DNA from 2 places in the Streptomyces sp. NBC_00239 genome. Region 2 is predicted to be linked to the other one. Evidence: riboswitches for the same ligand, from Rfam matches in the RefSeq annotation. Region 2 holds a riboswitch; the other holds the start of a gene.

Region 1 (3,201 bases), 3.9 Mb from region 2:
GGCCCCGAAGTCCAGGGCGGTCAGCCGGGCGGCCGCGGGCCGGTCCAGCAGGACCGCGGAGGCGCAGCCCGCGGGCAGCCGGCCGTGCTCGACGTCGTCCAGCAGCCGGGCCACCGTGCCGCGGTGGCGGTCGAAGGCGTACCCGGAGACCCCGCGGCCGCGGGCCGCCTGCCCGGCGAGCGCCTGGGCGGGGGTCGCGTCGAGGAGGAGCAGGTGCAGGGAGCGGCCGCGGCGGCGGGCGGCGCGGGCCAGCAGGGCGCGCACCCAGGCCTGGCTGCCGCAGTCGTGCACGACCAGGCTCCGGCCGGAGCGCAGGGCCTGCCACAGCCCGGCGTAGTGGGCGAGCCGCACCAGCGGCCGGTAGGCCCCGTACGGCAGCCGGGCGGGCATCCGGCGCTCCCAGCGCTCGCGGACGTCCTGGGAGTCGATGCCGCCGTCGGGCACGGCCCGCTTCATGAGGGTGCTCTTGCCGCTGCCGGGCAGGCCCGAGACCACGACGACGTCGCCGGCCCCGAAGGACAGCCGGCCGGGCCCGCGCCCGCCGAGGCCGCGCAGGTCGCGGACGCGGCCCGCGGCGGCGGGGCGGCCGGCGGCGAGCGGACCGCCGAGCACCTCCGGGCGGCGGACGCCCGGCTGCGCCGGAACCGCGGCAGCGCCGACCGGCGTGGCCGCGGCCGCCGCGGCGCCCGCCGTGCTCGTCCCCGCGAGGACTCCGAATCTCCGCACAGTGATCGCCTCCCCTGGGGGCCCCTCCCAGCGGTGGCTGGGGGCGGGTCACCTGGACCCCATGCCCACTGAGTGTAAAGAGACGGTAATGCGCCGCCCACGGTTCCGGCCCGGATCGGGTGCGTGCAATGATGTGCGCGCCACGCCGCACGACCAACTTCATAAAGGCCGCTTGAATCCGCGCGGGAGAGTTCCCCGGCCGCCGTCCCCCGGACCGGCCGCGGACGCCGAAGGAGCAAGTCCCTCCCTTGAATCTCTCAGGCCCCGTACCGCGCGGGCGAGGCACATCTGAAAAGCGGGCCGACCGGTCGACACGAGACCGGCACGGCTCCACCCAAGGTGCAAGTCGCTTCCGTATGCACGTACGGTCGTGATGAACCTCTCAGGTTCCGATGACAGATGGGGAGGAACGTCCTCAGCCCCGTCGCGGACCTGCCTTGGAGAGCCAGCCTTATGACGAACACCCCCCGTCTGACCGCCCTGGACGCCGTCCACCGCGCGCTCGGCGCGACGATGACCGACTTCGCGGGCTGGGACATGCCGCTGCGGTACGCCAGTGAGCGCGACGAACACAACGCCGTCCGCACCAAGGCCGGCCTGTTCGACCTCTCGCACATGGGCGAGATCACCCTCACCGGGCCCGAGGCCGTCAAGGCGCTCGACTACGCGCTGGTCGGCAACATCTCCACGGTCGGTGTCGGCCGCGCCCGCTACACGCACATCTGTCAGGAAGACGGCGGCATCGTCGACGACCTGATCGTCTACCGCCTCGGCGAGACCGAGTACATGGTCGTCGCGAACGCCTCCAACGCGCAGGTCGTCCTCGACGCCCTGACCGAGCGCGCCGCCGGCTTCGACACCGAGGTCCGCGACGACCGCGACGCGTACGCGCTGATCGCCGTCCAGGGCCCCGAGTCCCCCGGCATCCTGGCCTCCCTCACCGACGCCGACCTGGACGGGCTGAAGTACTACGCCGGCCTGCCGGGCACCGTCGCGGGCGTCCCCGCGCTGATCGCGCGCACCGGCTACACCGGTGAGGACGGCTTCGAGCTGTTCGTCAAGCCCGAGCACGCGGTCGAGCTGTGGAACGCCCTCATGAAGGCCGGCGAGGGCGTCGGCCTGGTCCCGGCCGGCCTGTCCTGCCGCGACACGCTGCGCCTGGAGGCGGGCATGCCGCTGTACGGGCACGAGCTGACCACCGCGCTGACCCCGTTCGACGCGGGTCTGGGCCGGGTCGTGAAGTTCGAGAAGGAAGGCGACTTCGTGGGCCGCGCGGCCCTGGAGGCCGCCGCCGAGCGCGCCGCGGCCGCCGCGCCGCGCAAGCTGGTCGGGCTGATCGCCGAGGGCCGCCGGGTCCCGCGCGCCGGCTTCTCGGTCGTCGTCGGCGGCGAGGTCGTCGGCGAGGTCACCTCCGGCGCCCCGTCCCCGACGCTGGGCAAGCCGATCGCCATGGCGTACGTCGACGCGGCCCACGCCGCGCCCGGCACCTCCGGCGTCGGCATCGACATCCGCGGTACGCATGAGGCGTACGAGGTCGTCGCCCTGCCGTTCTACAAGCGGCAGAAGTGACCTACCGGCTCCGCCGGCACGATCCCCGTCAGACCACTGTCCGTTCGCACTTCCCCGCATCCAGGAGAATCAGGTCATGAGCAACCCCCAGCAGCTGCGCTACACCAAGGAGCACGAGTGGGTGTCGGTCGCCGAGGACGGCGTCGCGACGATCGGCATCACGGAGTTCGCGGCCAACGCGCTCGGTGACGTCGTGTTCGCGCAGCTCCCCGAGGTGGGCGACACCGTGACCGCGGGCGAGACCTGCGGCGAGCTCGAGTCCACCAAGTCGGTCAGCGACCTGTTCGCCCCGATCACCGGTGAGGTCGTCGAGGCCAACCAGGACGTCGTCGACGACCCGTCCCTGGTCAACACCGCTCCGTTCGAGGGCGGCTGGCTCTTCAAGGTGCGCGTCGCGGAGGAGCCGGCCGACCTGCTCTCCGCCGACGAGTACACCGACTTCGCGGGCTGACCGGAACCGTAGGGATTAAGGGATACCGATGTCGCTTCTGAACTCTTCCCTCCACGAGCTGGACCCGGACGTCGCCGCCGCCGTCGACGCCGAGCTCCACCGCCAGCAGTCGACCCTGGAAATGATCGCCTCGGAGAACTTCGCTCCGGTCGCGGTCATGGAGGCCCAGGGCTCGGTCCTGACCAACAAGTACGCCGAGGGCTACCCCGGCCGCCGCTACTACGGCGGCTGCGAGCACGTCGACGTGGTCGAGCAGATCGCGATCGACCGCATCAAGGCGCTGTTCGGCGCCGAGCACGCGAACGTGCAGCCGCACTCGGGTGCGCAGGCCAACGCCGCCGCGATGTTCGCGCTGCTGAAGCCGGGCGACACGATCATGGGCCTGAACCTGGCCCACGGCGGTCACCTGACCCACGGCATGAAGATCAACTTCTCCGGCAAGCTCTACAACGTGG
Region 2 (3,201 bases):
TCCACGACCGGGTCCGGATCCGCACCGAGGTGCAGCGACTGGCCGACCGGTGCGTGCAGCGGCTGCGGGGCTCCGGGCACTCCGGCCGGACCATCGTCCTCAAGGTGCGGCGGTACGACTTCTCGACGCTGACGCGCTCCGAGACGCTGCGCGGGCCCACCGACGACCCGGCCGTGGTGCGGGAGGCGGCCGCCCGGCTGCTGGACGCCGTGGACACCACCGGCGGGGTGCGGCTGCTGGGGGTCGGGGTCTCGGGGCTGGCCGACTACACCCAGGAGGATCTGTTCGCGCAGGCGGCCGGGGAGGCGGAGGCCCGGGCCGCGGAGGAGGCGAGGGCGGCGGAGGAGGCGCGGGCAGCGGGAGGGGAGAGCGGCGCGCCCGGGGCCCGCGAAGGCGGCGGGGCCGGGGAGGAGGGCGGGCCCGCGGCGGAGGGGGCGCTGCCCGAGGGGGCGGGGCCGGCCGGCGTTCCGGCGGCGGAGCGGCACTGGGCGGCCGGCAGTGATGTCCGCCACGCGGAATACGGGCCCGGCTGGGTCCAGGGGAGCGGAGTGGGGCGGGTGACCGTGCGGTTCGAGGAGCCGGGTTCCGCTCCGGGCCGGGTGCGCACCTTCGCGGTGGACGATCCGGGCCTGGAGCCCGCGGAGCCGCTGCCGCTGGTGGGTCAGCCCTCGTCCGTGCTCAGCCGGCCGAAATCGCGGTCCGGTGGCGGGGCGGCCGCCGCGATGTCGCCGGGCAGCGCCACGTCCAGCCCGTAGTGGTGGTAGAGCTGGAGTTCCTGCTCCGGTGAGAGGTGGCGCCCCACCCCGAAATCGGGTGCATCCTTGATGAGAGCGCGTTCGTACGGCACCCGGAGGGTGCCCCCGACCAGCTCGCTGGGCTCCAGCGGGACGAAGGCGTCCCTGCCGAAGAGACCGGTGCGGACGGCCGCCCATTCCGGGATGCCGGTCGCGTCGTCGAGGTACACCTCGTCGACCGTGCCGATCTTGGTGCCATTGCGGTCGAACGCCTTGCGGCCGATCAGGCTGCGCGGATCGATATCGGTCTGCACGGTCCCTCCATTTGGTCGCAACTGCTCCGTTATGACTACAGAAGTGCATATTTGGAGAGGGGGCCACTCGAGGGAGTCCCAGCAACCTCGCTGGTAGTCTGGTTTCCGGCTGCTGACCCTGTGCGGGAGAGTCCCCCGAGTGAACACGACGGGGGCGCCGAAGGAGCAAATCCTCCCCGGAATCTCTCAGGCAGACGTACCGCACGGACGAGGCCACTCTGGAAAGCAGGACGGGCGTCGGACGGGTGTCCGGGACCCTTCCTCACCGACGGTGAAAGCCGGGACCTCCACGGGTTACCCCCAGGAGACCCGGTGAAGCTCTCAGGTTGAGATGACAGAGGGGGAGGCCGTCCGGGTGCCCGCGTCGTGGCACCCCTCGAAGGTCGCGAGACCAGGAGGCCTCCTGCCATGACCGCCCACCGCATTCCGCTTTCCCAGCTCGAGAGCGGCATCCCCTTCGAACAGCGTCACATCGGCCCTGACGCCGAGGCGCAGGCGAAGATGCTCGCCCAGGTCGGCTACGGCTCGCTCGACGAGCTCACCGCCGCCGCGGTGCCGGACGTGATCAAGAGCGCGGAGGCCCTGAACCTCCCCGCCGCCCGTACCGAAGCCGAGGTCCTCGCCGAGCTGCGCACCCTCGCGTCGCGCAACAAGGTCATGTCCTCCATGATCGGCCTGGGCTACTACGGGACCTTCACCCCGCCGGTGATCCTCCGCAACGTCATGGAGAACCCGGCCTGGTACACCGCGTACACGCCGTACCAGCCGGAGATCTCGCAGGGCCGCCTGGAGGCGCTCCTCAACTTCCAGACCGTCGTCGCCGAACTGACCGGTCTGCCCACCTCCGGCGCCTCGCTGCTCGACGAGGGCACTGCGGCCGCCGAGGCCATGACGCTGGCCCGCCGGGTCGGCAAGGTCAAGGGCGGGGTCTTCCTCGTCGACGCCGACGCGCTGCCGCAGACCATCGCCGTCATCGAGACGCGCGCCGAGCCGACCGGCACCGAGGTCGTCGTCGCGGACCTGTCCGCCGGCATCCCCGCCGAGATCGCCGAGCGCGGTGTCTACGGCGTGCTGATCCAGTACCCGGGCGCCTCCGGTGCGGTCCGCGACATCAAGCCGCTGATCGACCAGGCCCACGAGCTCGGCGCCGTCGTCACCGTCGCCGCCGACCTGCTCGCGCTGACCCTGCTCACCTCGCCCGGCGCGCTGGGCGCGGACATCGCCATCGGCACCACCCAGCGCTTCGGCGTCCCGATGGGCTTCGGCGGCCCGCACGCCGGCTACATGGCCGTCCAGGACAAGCACGCCCGCTCGCTGCCCGGCCGCCTCGTCGGCGTGTCCGTGGACGCGGACGGCAACAAGGCGTACCGCCTCGCGCTGCAGACCCGCGAGCAGCACATCCGCCGCGAGAAGGCCACCAGCAACATCTGTACGGCCCAGGTGCTCCTCGCCGTCATGGCCGGCATGTACGCCGTCTACCACGGCCCCCAGGGCCTGCAGACGATCGCCCGCCGCACCCACCGCTACGCGGGCATCCTCGCCGCGGGCCTGAAGGCCGGCGGCGTCGAGATCCTGCACGACGCGTTCTTCGACACCCTCACCGCCCGCGTCCCGGGCCGTGCCGACGAGGTCGTGGCCGCCGCCGCCGAGCGCGGCGTCAACCTGTTCCGCGTCGATGCCGACCACGTCTCCGCCGCCTGCGACGAGACGACGCTGCGCGCCGACATCGAGGCCGTCTGGGCCGCCTTCGGCGTCACCGCCGACATCGAGGCCCTCGACGAGTCCGTCGCCGAGGCGCTTCCCGCCGGCCTGCTGCGCTCCGACGACTACCTGACCCACCCGGTCTTCCACCAGCACCGCTCCGAGACCGCGATGCTGCGCTACCTGCGCAAGCTCTCGGACCGCGACTACGCGCTGGACCGCGGCATGATCCCGCTGGGCTCCTGCACCATGAAGCTCAACGCGACCACCGAGATGGAGCCGGTCACCTGGCCCGAATTCGGTCAGCTGCACCCGTTCGCCCCGGTGGCGCAGGCCGAGGGTTACCTCACGCTCATCAACGAGCTGGAGGAACGTCTCTGCGAGGTCACCGGCTACGACAAGGTCTCCATCCAGCCGAACGCCGGTTCGCAGGGTGAGCTGGCCGGTCTGCT

Evidence for each region. A riboswitch is a leader RNA that binds a small molecule or an ion and turns the genes downstream of it on or off. The one in region 2 is predicted to bind glycine.
Region 1: another riboswitch for glycine. It lies ahead of gcvT (glycine cleavage system aminomethyltransferase GcvT); the one in region 2 lies ahead of gcvP (aminomethyl-transferring glycine dehydrogenase).

What each region holds. Positions count from the first base shown of each region.
Region 1 covers NZ_CP108095.1:2,776,336-2,779,536, forward strand. The annotation lists gene OG764_RS12045 (AAA family ATPase) at 1-726, opposite strand, end outside; glycine riboswitch at 900-1,008, shown strand; glycine riboswitch at 1,009-1,135, shown strand; gene gcvT (glycine cleavage system aminomethyltransferase GcvT) at 1,180-2,295, shown strand; gene gcvH (glycine cleavage system protein GcvH) at 2,372-2,746, shown strand; gene glyA (serine hydroxymethyltransferase) at 2,775-3,201, shown strand, end outside.
Region 2 covers NZ_CP108095.1:6,644,593-6,647,793, forward strand. The annotation lists gene OG764_RS29230 (DNA polymerase IV) at 1-755, shown strand, start outside; gene OG764_RS29235 (PRC-barrel domain-containing protein) at 662-1,048, opposite strand; glycine riboswitch at 1,162-1,260, shown strand; gene gcvP (aminomethyl-transferring glycine dehydrogenase) at 1,457-3,201, shown strand, end outside.